DNA from 3 places in the Methylobacterium sp. J-001 genome. Region 2 is predicted to be linked to each of the others. Evidence: riboswitches for the same ligand, from Rfam matches in the RefSeq annotation. Region 2 holds a riboswitch; each other region holds the start of a gene.

Region 1 (4,195 bases), on a different contig from region 2:
CCTCGGGCTCGCGATCGGCGCGGAGGTCACCGCCACCCTGGCGCTGAAGGCCGCCGACGGCCTGACCAAGCCGGGGCCGACCCTGATCGTGGCCGTCGGCTACGGCACCGCCCTGTGGCTGATGTCGAGCAGCATGAACATGCTGCCGATCGGCGTGGTGTACGCGATCTGGTCCGGGGTCGGCATGATCGGCGCAGCACTCGGCGGCGCGTGGCTGTACGGCGAGCCGATCAGCCCGACCATGCTGGTGGGGATCGCGATCATCGCGGTTGGCGTGGCCGTCCTGGCGTCTGGCCAGGGCCAGCATTGAGCCGGCTTCCCGGGGCCGCCTGGGCTGCGCTCAGAAGCGGCCCGCGATGGTGAGGCGCACGGCCGTGGGCTCGACCGGGTGGAACACGCGGTCGATCAGGCCCTCGGCCGGCTCTCCGGGCAGGCGCGAGACGTAGGCGTAGGTGATCTGGTCGGACCGGCTGTTGGTCAGGTTGAGCACGTCCAGGGAGACGCTGACCCCGTTCTCGAAGGCGTAGCCGACCCGGCCGTTGAACAGGGCGGTCGGGCGCGAGCGGATCGAGTTGTCCTCGATCAGGGGGCGCGGCCCGAAATACCGGAACCGCAGGGAGCCGAACCAGCCGAGCGGCTCGCCGAAGGTGATTCCCGCCGACGCGATGGTGGTGGGGGCTTCCGGCACCCGGTTGCCCACCGGATCGAAGTCGGAGAACCGGGCATTGGTGATCGTCAGGTCGCCTTCCAGCGAGAGCCACGGGGTCACCGCGTAGCGGTTGGTCCACTCGACGCCGAAGCGTCGGGTCGGGCGGCTCGGCTCGGTGGTGCCGGTATCGCCCTGGAACAGGTTCTCCGAGGCGAAATCGAGCCGGAACAGCGCTAGGCTGGTCTCCAGACCGGCGATCGAGTGGTTGCGCAGCCCGACCTCGTAGCCGGTCGAGGGCACCAGGAACGGCGCGCGGGCGATGTTGAACAGGGGGCTCGCCGGATCGACGGTGGCGGTCACGCCGCGCACGTCGTTCGAGTGATAGCCGCCGCCGTAATTCACGTAGAGTTCGGTGTCGAACCACGGCCCAAGGGTCAAGCCGAGCTTCGGATTGACGATACCGTCGCGGGCGCGCCCCGAATTGGCCGGCGTGTCCGAGGCGACGCGGGCGGCGTAGCCATCGGCGCGGAAGCCGAGGCTGGTGCGCAGCCAGTCGGTCCAGCGCACCCGGTTGTCGAAATAGAAGGCTCCACTGGTCTCCAGCACCCGGTCGTCGAGCACGCCCGAGCGGTATTGCCGGCGCGTCGTATTGAACAGGCCGACCCGGATGCTGTCGGTTCGGGTCTGTACGCCGATCTCGTTCTCCATCGGCATGCCAAACAGATCGCCCTGAAAGATATGCAGGGCCTCGCCGCCGCCGAGGATGCGCTGGTCGAGCTGGTGGAACTGGTCCCCGTTGACCGGGTCGTTCAGGAAATAGGTGAAGTCGTTGAACAGGTTGAGCTGCGAGCGGATCACGTAGGCTGAGGCCCGGGTCACGCCGGTGTCGTCGGTGCTGCTGAAGCGGCCCGACAATGAGAGGCGGCTCGTGTCGCCGCCATCCGTGGGGTTGATGGTGCCGTAGCGGCCGATCAACCCTTGTGTGACCGCCCGCTCGGGGATCTGATTCGTGGCGGTCCAGCGGCTGGCATAGGCCATGCCGGTGACCGAGAATCCGTCGAGCGCCGTGCCCTGGCTGTAACGGGCGACGGTGCTGATCTTGCGCAGGGCGTCGGGGACCACCCAGGGCCCGTCATAGACCTGCGCGTCAGCGGCAACCAAAAGATTGCCGTCCCCGAGCGGGGTCGAGGCGATGCTCAGGGCCCGCTTGTAGCCGAAGCTGCCGATGGAGGTGAGCGCGAGGTTCTTGGCGACGGTGTCGAGGTAGTCGATCCGGACCGAGCCGGCCGAGGCGAAATCCCCGTCGCGCACGAAATACGGTCCTTTATGGAACTCCACCGCGCCGACGAGTTCCGGGATCAGGAAGTTGATGTCGGCATAGCCCTGGCCGTGGGCATGGGTGCGCATGTTGAGCGGCATGCCGTCCAGGAACAGGGCGATGTCGGTGCCGTGGTCGAGGTTGAAGCCGCGCAGGAAGAACTGATTGGCTTTCCCCTCCCCGCTATGCTGCGTGACGATCAGGCCCGGCACCGCCTCCAGCACCTCGCCGGGACGCGTCACCGGCCGGCTGTTGAGCTGGGCGCCCGTGATCACCCCCGCGCTGGCGGAATCCACGGTCAGGAGCGGGCCGCCGATGCCGGTCACGCCGCCGACATAGCCCGCACTGGCTACGGCACCGCCCCGTGGGGGCGCGGCAGGGTCGGCGGTGACGGAGATCTCATCCAGTGTCGCCTCGGCAGCCGGACCCGGCTTCGATCGGTCCTGGGCGGATGCCGGCGGGGGGAGGATTGCGAGGCAGAGGGCCGTCAGCGCGGACAGTTTGAAGAGCGCGGGGCGGGGGACAGGACGGGACACGGGACCTCGGGCGACGGCAGTGGCACGTCACCGCGAACGAGGCCGTGCCGACCGCGCTTGCGCACGGGCGTCCCGACACCCGCCAGGACACCCCGCCCGGCGCGTTTCGCGTGTGACCACGACTGACGGCAGGTCTCCTGGCTCACGGGTCGCCGCCCTCCCGTCGTCTTCCCGGGCGAGGTGACCCAGTGACGTGGTGACGAGAAGGCTCGCCGCTTACAGTTGCGGGGGCAGCCGCGGCTTCGGGTCAATATCCCTCACCGCGTTCCCTTTTGATCCCCGAAGGGAACCGTCGCGACCACCATCGAACCAAGGTGCAGGCCGCGTCAACGCCCCGGCACCGGTTGGCGGCCGGTGTGTCTCCCGGATGACACCGGGCCCTGGGCTGAGCCTCCTCCCCGCCGCGTCATTTCTCGGACATGCGCGCCGGATGCTATGCCGGGCGGGTCCCGGAATGTCTTTAAAATGCTGACGGGAAACGATTTTTTTACGGTCGGACCGGCGGATTGGCGACGGACATTGCACGCGGCCGAAGGGATCGCGCTCCGGGCCTGCCGGGTCTGTCGGGCCGTCTGCCTGCGCCTGCGATCCGGCGCCCTCGCCGATGGACGGAGGACGGCTCGCCACATCCTCGCCGCGAACGTGCACTCAAGCTTGTGCGTACAACGACGGTGCGAGGCGAGGCCGCGATGGCGCGGGCGTCTCGCACCGAAACGCGGCTGCAGGAGGACGGAGCGCTGATGCATGCAGGGTAGCGAGAGGATTCAGATCGTTTCCGGGCTGGTCGTCCTGGCACTCGCCAGCGGTCTCGGTGCGTGCAACACCGCTTCACCCCTGACCACGGGATCGATCCCCGATCGCAAGCCGTCGATGGTTGTCAGCGATGCCGAGCGCGACTGTCTCGGCCGGGCCATGTATTTCGAGTCGAACCGCAGCGACGAGGGCGGCCTGCTGGCCGTCGGGACCGTGGTCATGAACCGGATGGAAGCCGCGATCTTCCCGGGCGGCATCTGCGCGGTGGTCGGCCAGCCTGGCCAATTCGCCCCCGGCGTGCTCACCAAGCCGATGCAGGAGCGCGATCTTCAGAAGGTCGCCGACGCGGCCGACGCGGTGCTGGCGGGCGAGCGGCACCCGAAGGTCGGGAAGGCGATGTATTTCCACACCGCGGGCCACCACTTCCCCTACAAGAACATGCACTACGTCGCCGTGGCCGGCGGCAATGCCTTCTACGAGAAGCGCGACTCCCGCGCGGCCAGGAAGGAAATGCCGGACTCCCCCGCGTTGCCCACAACGGTCTCGACCTACGCGGCGGTCCCGCCTCTGCCGGCGGCGCAATAGGCCGCTTACGGCCCATGATCCGCAGGCTCTGCCTGATCCGGTCGCGGTCCGGCAAGCTCCTGCCCGACCTCGTGAAGTGTCCGACCCGGTAGCCGGGCAAGTCAGCCGGCCTCGGATCGCGCGTCCGACGCCGAGCGGGTCCCGGTTTCCGCGGCCGGCAGCGAACTTGAGCTGGATCCTACAGTTGTCTGCTGGCATTCAGCTCGGCTCCTGCGCGGCGATGTCAGAGGATGACGGTTTCAGCCGCCTGGTGGAGGCGGTCATCGCGACGCACGCGCTTCTGCTCGCGCACGGCACGCCGACCATGCAACTCCTGTCGCGGTTGCTGCTGATCGAGATCGGCGCCGAGATCGC
Region 2 (4,195 bases):
TGCGGATCGACCCAGGTGCTGAAGATGTCGCCCGATCGGATATGGATCAGGAGCTGGTCGTCGGGCTTCTTCGGGAAGGTCGCGGGCAGCCCGTTGAATAGCGGGCGGATGATCTCCTGGATGATCGCCTGCGAGTCCGGCGGCGTATGGAGTCCCACGAGCCGCTGGAACTGCGTCGGATCGAAATAAAGACCGGAGAGGAAGTAGCCGTCCGCCGGCAGGTCCGCGTCCGGCGGAATGAAGGTGATGCCGTCGCGGGTGAGCCGCTCGGTCAGGAAGATCACCTTGCTGCGGTCGACCTTCGGAACCTTGATGTATTTCAGGTTCAGTGCCTTCGCCACCGAGATCGCGATGATGTACTGGACGAGGCAATTGCCGAACGCACCGTTCTCGAACAGCGACAGGCCGACGAGGGTGCGGCTGACCCGATCGGGCCCGCTCTCGAGGCTGTAGGCGATGTAACGGTTGGCCCCCGGCTTCTCGTTGAGGAGCGTCACGTCGAGGTCGAGCGTCGCCCGCAGCGCGATCAGGTCGATCGCCGCCGCCTCGGACCAAACCCGCGCCGCGACGACGGGGGCGGTCTTCGACACCGCGACGCGAACCAGCCTCGCCCAGGCGCGCTCGTCAGCCTCTATCACCGCCGTGCCGGTATTCGCCGCAACCCGCCTCGACGTGATGCCGGGCTCCGTCCAGGCAGTGCCGTCCTGTGAGAACTGGATCGCGTGGTCGGCTGCCGGCGTCCCGGCCTCGGCCAGGGCCACGGTGACGGAATGGACGGGGAAGCGGCCGGCGAGATCGATCTCCAGCCACGTCGTGCCGTCGATCACCACAGCCTGCGACGGGCGGGCGGCGGCGAGTTCGACGAGGCCAAGATTCGAAGCGTCTGCCGGGGCCATCATGTCTCCGGGGCGGATATGGGCCGGTCGCGCCGGGGACACGGCCGAACGGTGCACCCGGCGGTGCCCGCATCGGGACGGGCCCGTCAAGCCTGGGCGCGTCGGCCGCTGCGCGGATCAGCTCCGGAAAGGAGCCCGGCCGTTTGCCGCCGATGCAAAACGGCGCCTCAATCGACCGTCCCGATCTTCAGGAACAGGACATCGATATCGCGTTGGGGCACGTGGTCCTTCAGGATCGACTCGAAGGTTGTGGGGCCGATCTTCTTCACGTTGGGCGCGCAGAACGAGACCAGGGTCGCCGAATCGCCCTTGTCTACGATCAGCCTGAACGTCCCGATCGGCCCGGCCCCTTTGTCGCTGGCGGCAATCACGTAGGAAAGGTTCTGCTCATAGGCCTGGAACGCGCGGCTGCCGTCGGCGCTCGCCCGGCGGTAAAGGGCTTGGGCCGCTTTCTCGAACGCGGGATCCGTGCAGTACCGGTTCGCGTACTGAGCCTTCCGCGGCGGATCCAGGTCCGGGGAGCCGTAGGACAGGCTGGATTGCCCACTCAGGCTTGGCACGTAGCTCTGCCGGACCGCGATCTCCCGGCCGGCCGGGAAAACCTGCCGCCGCCAGAACGTCGATGTGAGTCTCCAGAGCGGCACATCCGCGAGCGTGCCGTCCTTGTGCTCCTGCCGCACCAAGATGCCGTCGGCAATCAGGGCCAAACGCCGGGTCTCGCCGAGGCGGCGCAAGGCCTCCTCCGTCGCCTCGACGGTCGGCACCAGCGGAATGGACAGGGCTCTCAGCCGATCGGTGATGTCGATCGGCGTCTTTCCATTCCGGAGTGAGAAGGCGCGTTGCTCGACCTGCGAGGCCACAGGCTGGCCATCGATCGCGGTAGCGAGCTTGAGGAAATTGTCATGCGCCGGATCAGGGATTGAGGCGAGCCGCTCGGGATCCCCGGTGATGTCGGGCATCGGGAATGCGATGGTCGTCTCGACATCCGTGTCGGTCAGATTGCGGAGCCGGTAGTCGATCCGCACGGCTTTCTCCGACAGGTATAGATCCTCGGAGACCAAAGCGATTTTGTCGGTCTTCTCCAGAACGAGGCCGCCGGCCGCGAGCGCGACAACGCTGTCATCGGCCCGGGCAGGTAAGGACGCAGCCGCCAGGACTGCCAGGACCGGCGACAAGACCAGCGACAAGGTACGCATCGACATCACGCTCTTGTGTTCGGGTAGAATGCTGCAGCCGGGACCGTCATGATGCGGTCGCCACGGCTCGCGCCGCTGAGGGTGCGCCGGGGGGACAATCCCATCTTGGCGTCCCGCTCTCGGAAACGGCCGCCGTCCCGTCGCCGCCACTCGACCTGCATGTCCGCGCCGTTTCCTGAAGGGTCGGAAACGATTCCGCCGCGCCTCCGTTGTGCGAGAGCTGTCATGCGTCTACAACGATGGCGTGACGGTGCCCCGGCGACGGGGTGAAAAGGGAATGCGGTGAGGAACGCAAGTTCCGAATCCGCGGCTGCCCCCGCAACTGTGAGCGGCGAGCGTCTGCCAGTGGCCACCGGAGCGATCCGGGAAGGCGGCAGGCGCGCCGAGCCGCGAGCCAGGAGACCTGCCGTCGCGATAAGATCCCGCAATGCCGCCGGTGGGGCGGCTGGAGACATGTTGATGACCACCTCGACCCTTGCCCCCGTCGCCACCGGCACCCGCTCCGCGGAGCGCCCGGTCGCCGTTGCGCTGGCGGCTTTCCTGGGCCTCGGCCTGCTGTTCATGGCAGGCTTCTCGCCGGCGATCGCGCTGCACAACGCCGCGCACGATTTCCGGCATACCCAGAACTTCCCCTGCCACTGACGCCCCTACCCCAGGGATGATCACCCGGCTTCTGTCGGCGGCTCTGGCCGCCGGCTTCCTCGCGGCCGTCGTCGTGACGGGCCTTGAGTTGACGTTGACCTCGCCGCTCATCGTGGCGGCCGAGCGTTACGAGAATCACGAGACGCATCAGGCCCAGCGCGACCTCCCGATCGTCCTGGCTCATGCCGGACACGATCACGCCGCGCCGGATACCGCACCCGACTGGCAGCCCGGCGAGGGCCTGCCCCGGATGGCGTTCACGGCGTTGGCGACCCTCGTCGGCGCGGTGGGCTATGCCCTGTTGCTCGGTGCGGCGATCCTCGCCTGCGGGCGGGAGCCGACCCGGCAGGTGGGCGTCGCCTTCGCGATCGCGGGCTTCGCTAGCGTCGCCCTCGCCCCGGGACTCGGGTTGCCGCCGGAACTGCCGGGCAGTGAGGCCGCGCCACTGGCCACCCGACAAGCGTGGTGGGTGATGACGGCGGCCGCCACCGGCATGGGCCTGTACCTGATCGCGATCCGGCGCTCGCTGATCGCCATTATGGGCGGGCTCGTGCTGATCATCGCCCCGCACGTGGTTGGCGCGCCGCAGGCACCCGAGGCCGCCTCCGAGCTTCCGGCGGCGCTGGCGGCACAGTTCGCGGCCCGGTCGCTGGCGATCAGCTTCGTCTTCTGGCTGCTGATCGGCCTGGGCTTCGGATGGGCTTGGCAGGCTTTCGCCCGGGGTCCGGCGCGCGGGACGGCCCATGCCTGAGACCGTCCTCTACGTCTGCACCACCTGCCGCCGTCCGGGCGACGACCCGGACGGCCCCCGAGCCGGGGCGCGCCTGCTCGACGCCCTGCGTGCGGGGAACGCGGCGCCGGACCTGCGGATCGAGGGGGTCGAATGCCTGTCGGTGTGCAAGCGGCCGTGCTCGGTGGCGGTCGCCTCCGAAAACCGATGGACCTACGTCTACGGCGACATGGACCCGATCGAGTCCGCCGCGATTATCCTCGGCGGCCTCTCGTCCTACGCGTCCACGCAGGACGGCATCGTGCCGTGGCGGGAGCGGCCCGCCGCCTTCAAGACCGGCGTGATCGCCCGGATCCCGCCCTTACCCGATCCCCGCCCGCTTCCGGCCGGCACCTGGGAGGCTGCGGAATGACCATCGTGACCAAGATCCCCTGCACCATCGTCACCGGCTTCCTCGGCGCCGGGAAGACGACGCTGGTCCGCCACGTGATCGAAAACGCGAAGGGCCGCCGCCTGGCGATCCTGGTGAACGAGTTCGGCGATGTCGGCTTCGATAAGTCGTTCCTGGCCGCCTGCGGTGTCGAGGGCTGCACCGAGGATGCCATCGTCGAGCTGCCGAACGGCTGCATCTGCTGCACCGTGGCAGACGATTTCGTGCCGGCGCTGGAGACGCTGCTCGGCCGCGCCGAGCCGCCGGAGCATATCCTGATCGAGACCTCCGGCCTCGCCCT
Region 3 (4,195 bases), on a different contig from region 2:
TGTGTTGATCATCAGGCGATCGATACAACAATCGTCGCCGAGACAATAACAGGATCGTGTGCACGCGACGCCGTCCGTCGACGAAGAATGCCGGCCCGCTTCAGTCCGTAACAACCAACGGTATCGCGCGGCGATATCTGCTCCACTTGGCATCCCTGGCCCGGCATCGGCAGGAAGCACCGGGACGGTTTTCTCGGAACCGCAGCTTTCCGCGCGTCGGCAGCCGACGAGTCGTTTCTCGCCCGATCACGGCGGGGCGGGCCGGGACAGGTTACCCGGGCAGCGCGGCGGCTACGCGACGATGTGCCGGCCATCCGATCCGCCCCGGGCCGATGCGCCTTCATCCCGCGTCGCGCCCGGGAATACCATCCGCCTCGGCACGGCCGTCATGGGGCCAGGACAGGGATCGAATGTCACCGGGTCCGACTGAACCCTGGCACGTCTCAGGCGCGATAAGGCCCGGCATTCGCGCCGAATCATGGCAGAGGACGAACGGCAGCGGCGGAGGGACGAGACCTCTCGTCCCTCCGCCGCTCTGGTCCCGATGCGGCATCCCGGACGTTCGGTCACCGCGAACCGGCCTCACCCGAACGCGTAGAGGCGCTTGACGATGGCCAGAGTCCGTCGGGTCGGAGCCTGAACCTGAATCCGCGCCGCAAGCTCGCTCGCGATCTGCCGCTCGCGCTTCCGAGCGCGGGCGATATCGAAGCGGGTCTGCATCTCCATCAGGGTTTCCATGCGGCACCCGAAGGCTGTCTCGATACGCAGCGCCAGCTCGCCGGTGAGAGGCGACGTCTCATTGAGGAAGTCGGACAGAGTCTGGCGCGTTATGCCCAACTGGCTGGCCGCGGACATGACGGTCAGGTTGCGTGGCTCGAGGATATTACGACGGACGAACCCGCCAGGATGGCCGGGGTTCTCCAAAACATAATTCGTTCTCATTACGAACTCCTTCCTGGATATTGAACTTCGACAGGATACAATCCTGATCGAAGTCCGTTATTTTTGGAAGATACCACCTTCGTTCATCATTCTTCATGAAGGCTATCATGCTTACGCTCCAGATCACAAAAAGTTCCGCAGCCGTATTTTGCATGAGTTAGGCATACGCTTTGGCGTTATCACACCATTATTCGTCGATTTCGGCAGAATTTATTTTATTAGCCCGCAGATTAATTGCCATATCTCCCTGAATACCGCGGCGTCTGATCGAAAAATACCAAATTCATGGCCTATTTGGCCGTGCGATACGCAAGGCTCGGAGCATCCAGCAATGCGGTCCTCCCGCTGATGCCGGATTGCCGGAGGCCTTCGCGATCCCACGCGCGGTCCGCTCGCCGGACGAGATATCCACACGCTTGACGTTCAACTGGTCTACAGCCAAGCTATTCAGTGACGGTTCCCTTTGGGGATCAAAAGGGAACGCGGTGAGGGGTCTTTTCCCGAAACCGCGGCTGTCCCCGCAACTGTGAGCGGCGAGCCCTTCACCACCACGTCACTGGGCCTCGGCCCGGGAAGACGGTGCGAGGGCGGCGACCCGTGAGCCAGGAGACCTGCCGTCAGCCGTGGTCACACGCGAAACGCGCTGGGCGGGGTGTCCTGGCGGGTGTCGAGACGGTCGTTGCGCGAGCGCGGTCGGCGAGGCTTCGTTCGCGGTGACGTGCCACAGCAAGCGCGCCCGCGTTCCGGTTCCTGATGCTCTCTCTTGTCGTGCCGATCCCGGCCGCGCCTTCGCGCGGACCGATCCACCGCCCGGGCCACTGCGCCACGGCGGAGCGGATATCGGCACGAAACGGTAATTGTAATGTTATTACGTTGCTTGTAGAGCGTCCGGGCCGGTTGCCGCCGCGCATGGACCGTCTCCAACCATGTCCCTATCAAAACAACCGCTCTACAGCTGGAGCGTGCCGATCTGCGGCGCCCTGCTCACCGTGCTGGCGAGCCAGGCCGGGGCCCAGGACGTCGTCGCCCTCGACCAGCTCTCCGTCGAGGGGGAGGGCGGCGTCAGCCTGACCCGGGCCGCCCCGATCGGGCTGAACCTGCGTACCCCCGACCGGACCGCGAGCCGGCTCGGCCTGACACCGCTGGAGACGCCCGCGAGCGTCGACATCGTGTCCGGCGAGACCGCGCGGCTGCGCGGCCAGGACACGATCGCCGAGGCTGTGACCCAGGACGCCACCGGCATCACCACGATCGCGGCGCCGGGCAACGGCAACGGCGCGTTCACCTCCCGCGGCTTCGCGGGGCCGAACTCGATCCAGCAGCTCTATGACGGCACCCGCTTCTATGTCGGCGCCAACACGGTCACGTTCCCGTTCGACACCTGGAACGTCGAGCGCATCGAGGTGCTGCGCGGGCCGTCCTCGGTGCTCTACGGCGACGGCGCCATCGGCGGCGTGATCAACGTCGTGCCCAAGAAGCCGGTCTTCGTGCCGATCAACGTGGCGCGCGCGGTGATCGGCACCGACGGGGTCGCCCGGCTCGCGCTGGATTCGGGCGGGGCGCTCGGCCGGGAGGAATTCGGCGAGACCTTCGCGTATCGCCTGAACGTCAGCGGCAATCGCGCGGACGGCTGGATCCGGCCGGAGGGCGATTTCCGGAACCTCGCGGTCTCGGCCGCCCTCCTGTTCCAGCCGAGCCCGGACCTCGCCTTCACAATGAGCCACGATCTCGGCTACCAGGAACCGGCGCGCTACTGGGGCACGCCCCTGGTCGAGGGCAGGATCCCGGACCTGATCCGGTTCAACAACTACAACGTCCGCGACGCGAAGATCACCTGGGCGGATAACTGGACCCAGTTCAAGACCGAGTGGACGCCTTCGGCCGACATCATCGTGCGCAACACCGCGTACCGGCTCACCAGCCGGCGCCACTGGCTCGATACCGAGCAGTATATCTACAATCGCGGTACCGGACTGGTCGACCGCGGCGATTACCTCGAAATCTATCACAGCCAGGAACAGGTCGGGAATCGCCTGGACGCCAGCTTCAAGGGCAGCCTGTTCGGCCTGCCGAACGCGTTCGCGGTCGGGTTCGACGTGAACCACATCGACTTCCGCCACACGAACAATTTCTATTTCGACCAGACCACCAGCGTGCCGCTGACCGGCTACGATCCGGGCTACTTCCCGCAGAATGGTCGAGCGCGGCCGGCCTACGCCACACAGACCAGCCAAGCGTCGGTCTTCGCCGAGGACCGGGTGATCCTGTCGGAAAAACTCTCGTTCCTCACAGGGGTGCGGCTCGACGTGCCGACGCTCCATCGGCAGGACCTGCAGGCGGGCACGCAGTTCGAGAAGACCTATCAGGCGCTCGGCTACCGGTTCGGCCTCGTCTACAACTCGACGCCGGATAGTGCGCTCTACGCGCAGTACAGCTTCGCCACCGACCCGGTGAACAGTCTCATCACGCTGACGCAGTCGCTCTCCAACTTTCAGTTGGCCACCGGCACGCAGGTCGAGATCGGCGCCAAGGGGCTCGCCTTCGACGGCGCGCTCGAATGGACGGTGGCCGGCTACCGGATCGTCAAGGACAATCTGATCTCGGCGGTGCCGGGCCAGCCGACGCTGTCGACCCAGGTGGGGAGCCAATCCTCGCAGGGCTTCGAGCTGGCGCTGGGCTGGCAGTTCAGCCCGGGCTGGCGGCTCGACGGCAACCTCGCGCTGCTGCACGCGCAGTACGATGCCTTCGACCAGAACGTGAACGGCGCCACCGTCTCGTATGCCGGCAACCAGCCGATCGACGTGCCCGAGCGGATCGCCAATCTCTGGCTGACCTGGGATTTTTCGCGGGACTGGACCGCCCGTGCCGGGCTCCAGAACGTGGGGCAGGTCTATAGCGACTTTTCCAACACGGCCCGGCGCCCCGCCTACAACCTCGTCAGCCTCGTGCTCGACCATCAGGTCACGGCCGAGTCCCGGCTGAGCCTGCGGGTCTACAACCTGTTCGACAAGGTCTACGCGATCAGCGGCAATGCCGTGAACGGCGTCGGCACCAACTGGCTGCTGGGCCGGCCGCGCTCCGTGGAAGTCGCCTACACGGTGACGTGGTGAGGCGCTGGATCGGCAAGGCGGGCCGCCGCTGGCTGCTCCTGTTCCACCGCTGGGCCGGGATCGCCACGGGCCTGTTCTTCGCCCTGTGGATCGGCTCCGGGCTGGTGATGCTCTACGTGCCGTTCCCGGCGCTCACGCCGCCT

What was found. Region 2 has a riboswitch for cobalamin ahead of MKK65_RS30810 (CbtB domain-containing protein). Riboswitches for the same ligand answer to the same signal wherever they lie in the genome.
Positions count from the first base shown of each region.
Region 1: another riboswitch for cobalamin. It lies ahead of MKK65_RS21775 (TonB-dependent receptor); the one in region 2 lies ahead of MKK65_RS30810 (CbtB domain-containing protein).
Region 3: another riboswitch for cobalamin. It lies ahead of MKK65_RS24825 (TonB-dependent receptor); the one in region 2 lies ahead of MKK65_RS30810 (CbtB domain-containing protein).

Region 1 covers NZ_JAKSYN010000170.1:26,041-30,235, forward strand. The annotation lists gene MKK65_RS21770 (DMT family transporter) at 1-310, shown strand, start outside; gene MKK65_RS21775 (TonB-dependent receptor) at 341-2,374, opposite strand; cobalamin riboswitch at 2,613-2,812, opposite strand; gene MKK65_RS21780 (cell wall hydrolase) at 3,248-3,841, shown strand; gene MKK65_RS21785 (hypothetical protein) at 4,026-4,195, shown strand, end outside.
Region 2 covers NZ_JAKSYN010000227.1:250,419-254,613, reverse strand. The annotation lists gene MKK65_RS30820 (discoidin domain-containing protein) at 1-899, opposite strand, end outside; gene MKK65_RS30815 (DUF4424 family protein) at 1,064-2,098, opposite strand; cobalamin riboswitch at 2,324-2,518, shown strand; gene MKK65_RS30810 (CbtB domain-containing protein) at 2,552-2,734, shown strand; gene MKK65_RS30805 (CbtA family protein) at 2,751-3,485, shown strand; gene MKK65_RS30800 (DUF1636 domain-containing protein) at 3,478-3,876, shown strand; gene cobW (cobalamin biosynthesis protein CobW) at 3,873-4,195, shown strand, end outside.
Region 3 covers NZ_JAKSYN010000200.1:104,947-109,141, reverse strand. The annotation lists gene MKK65_RS24830 (HigA family addiction module antitoxin) at 583-924, opposite strand; cobalamin riboswitch at 1,380-1,576, shown strand; gene MKK65_RS24825 (TonB-dependent receptor) at 1,869-4,052, shown strand; gene MKK65_RS24820 (PepSY domain-containing protein) at 4,049-4,195, shown strand, end outside.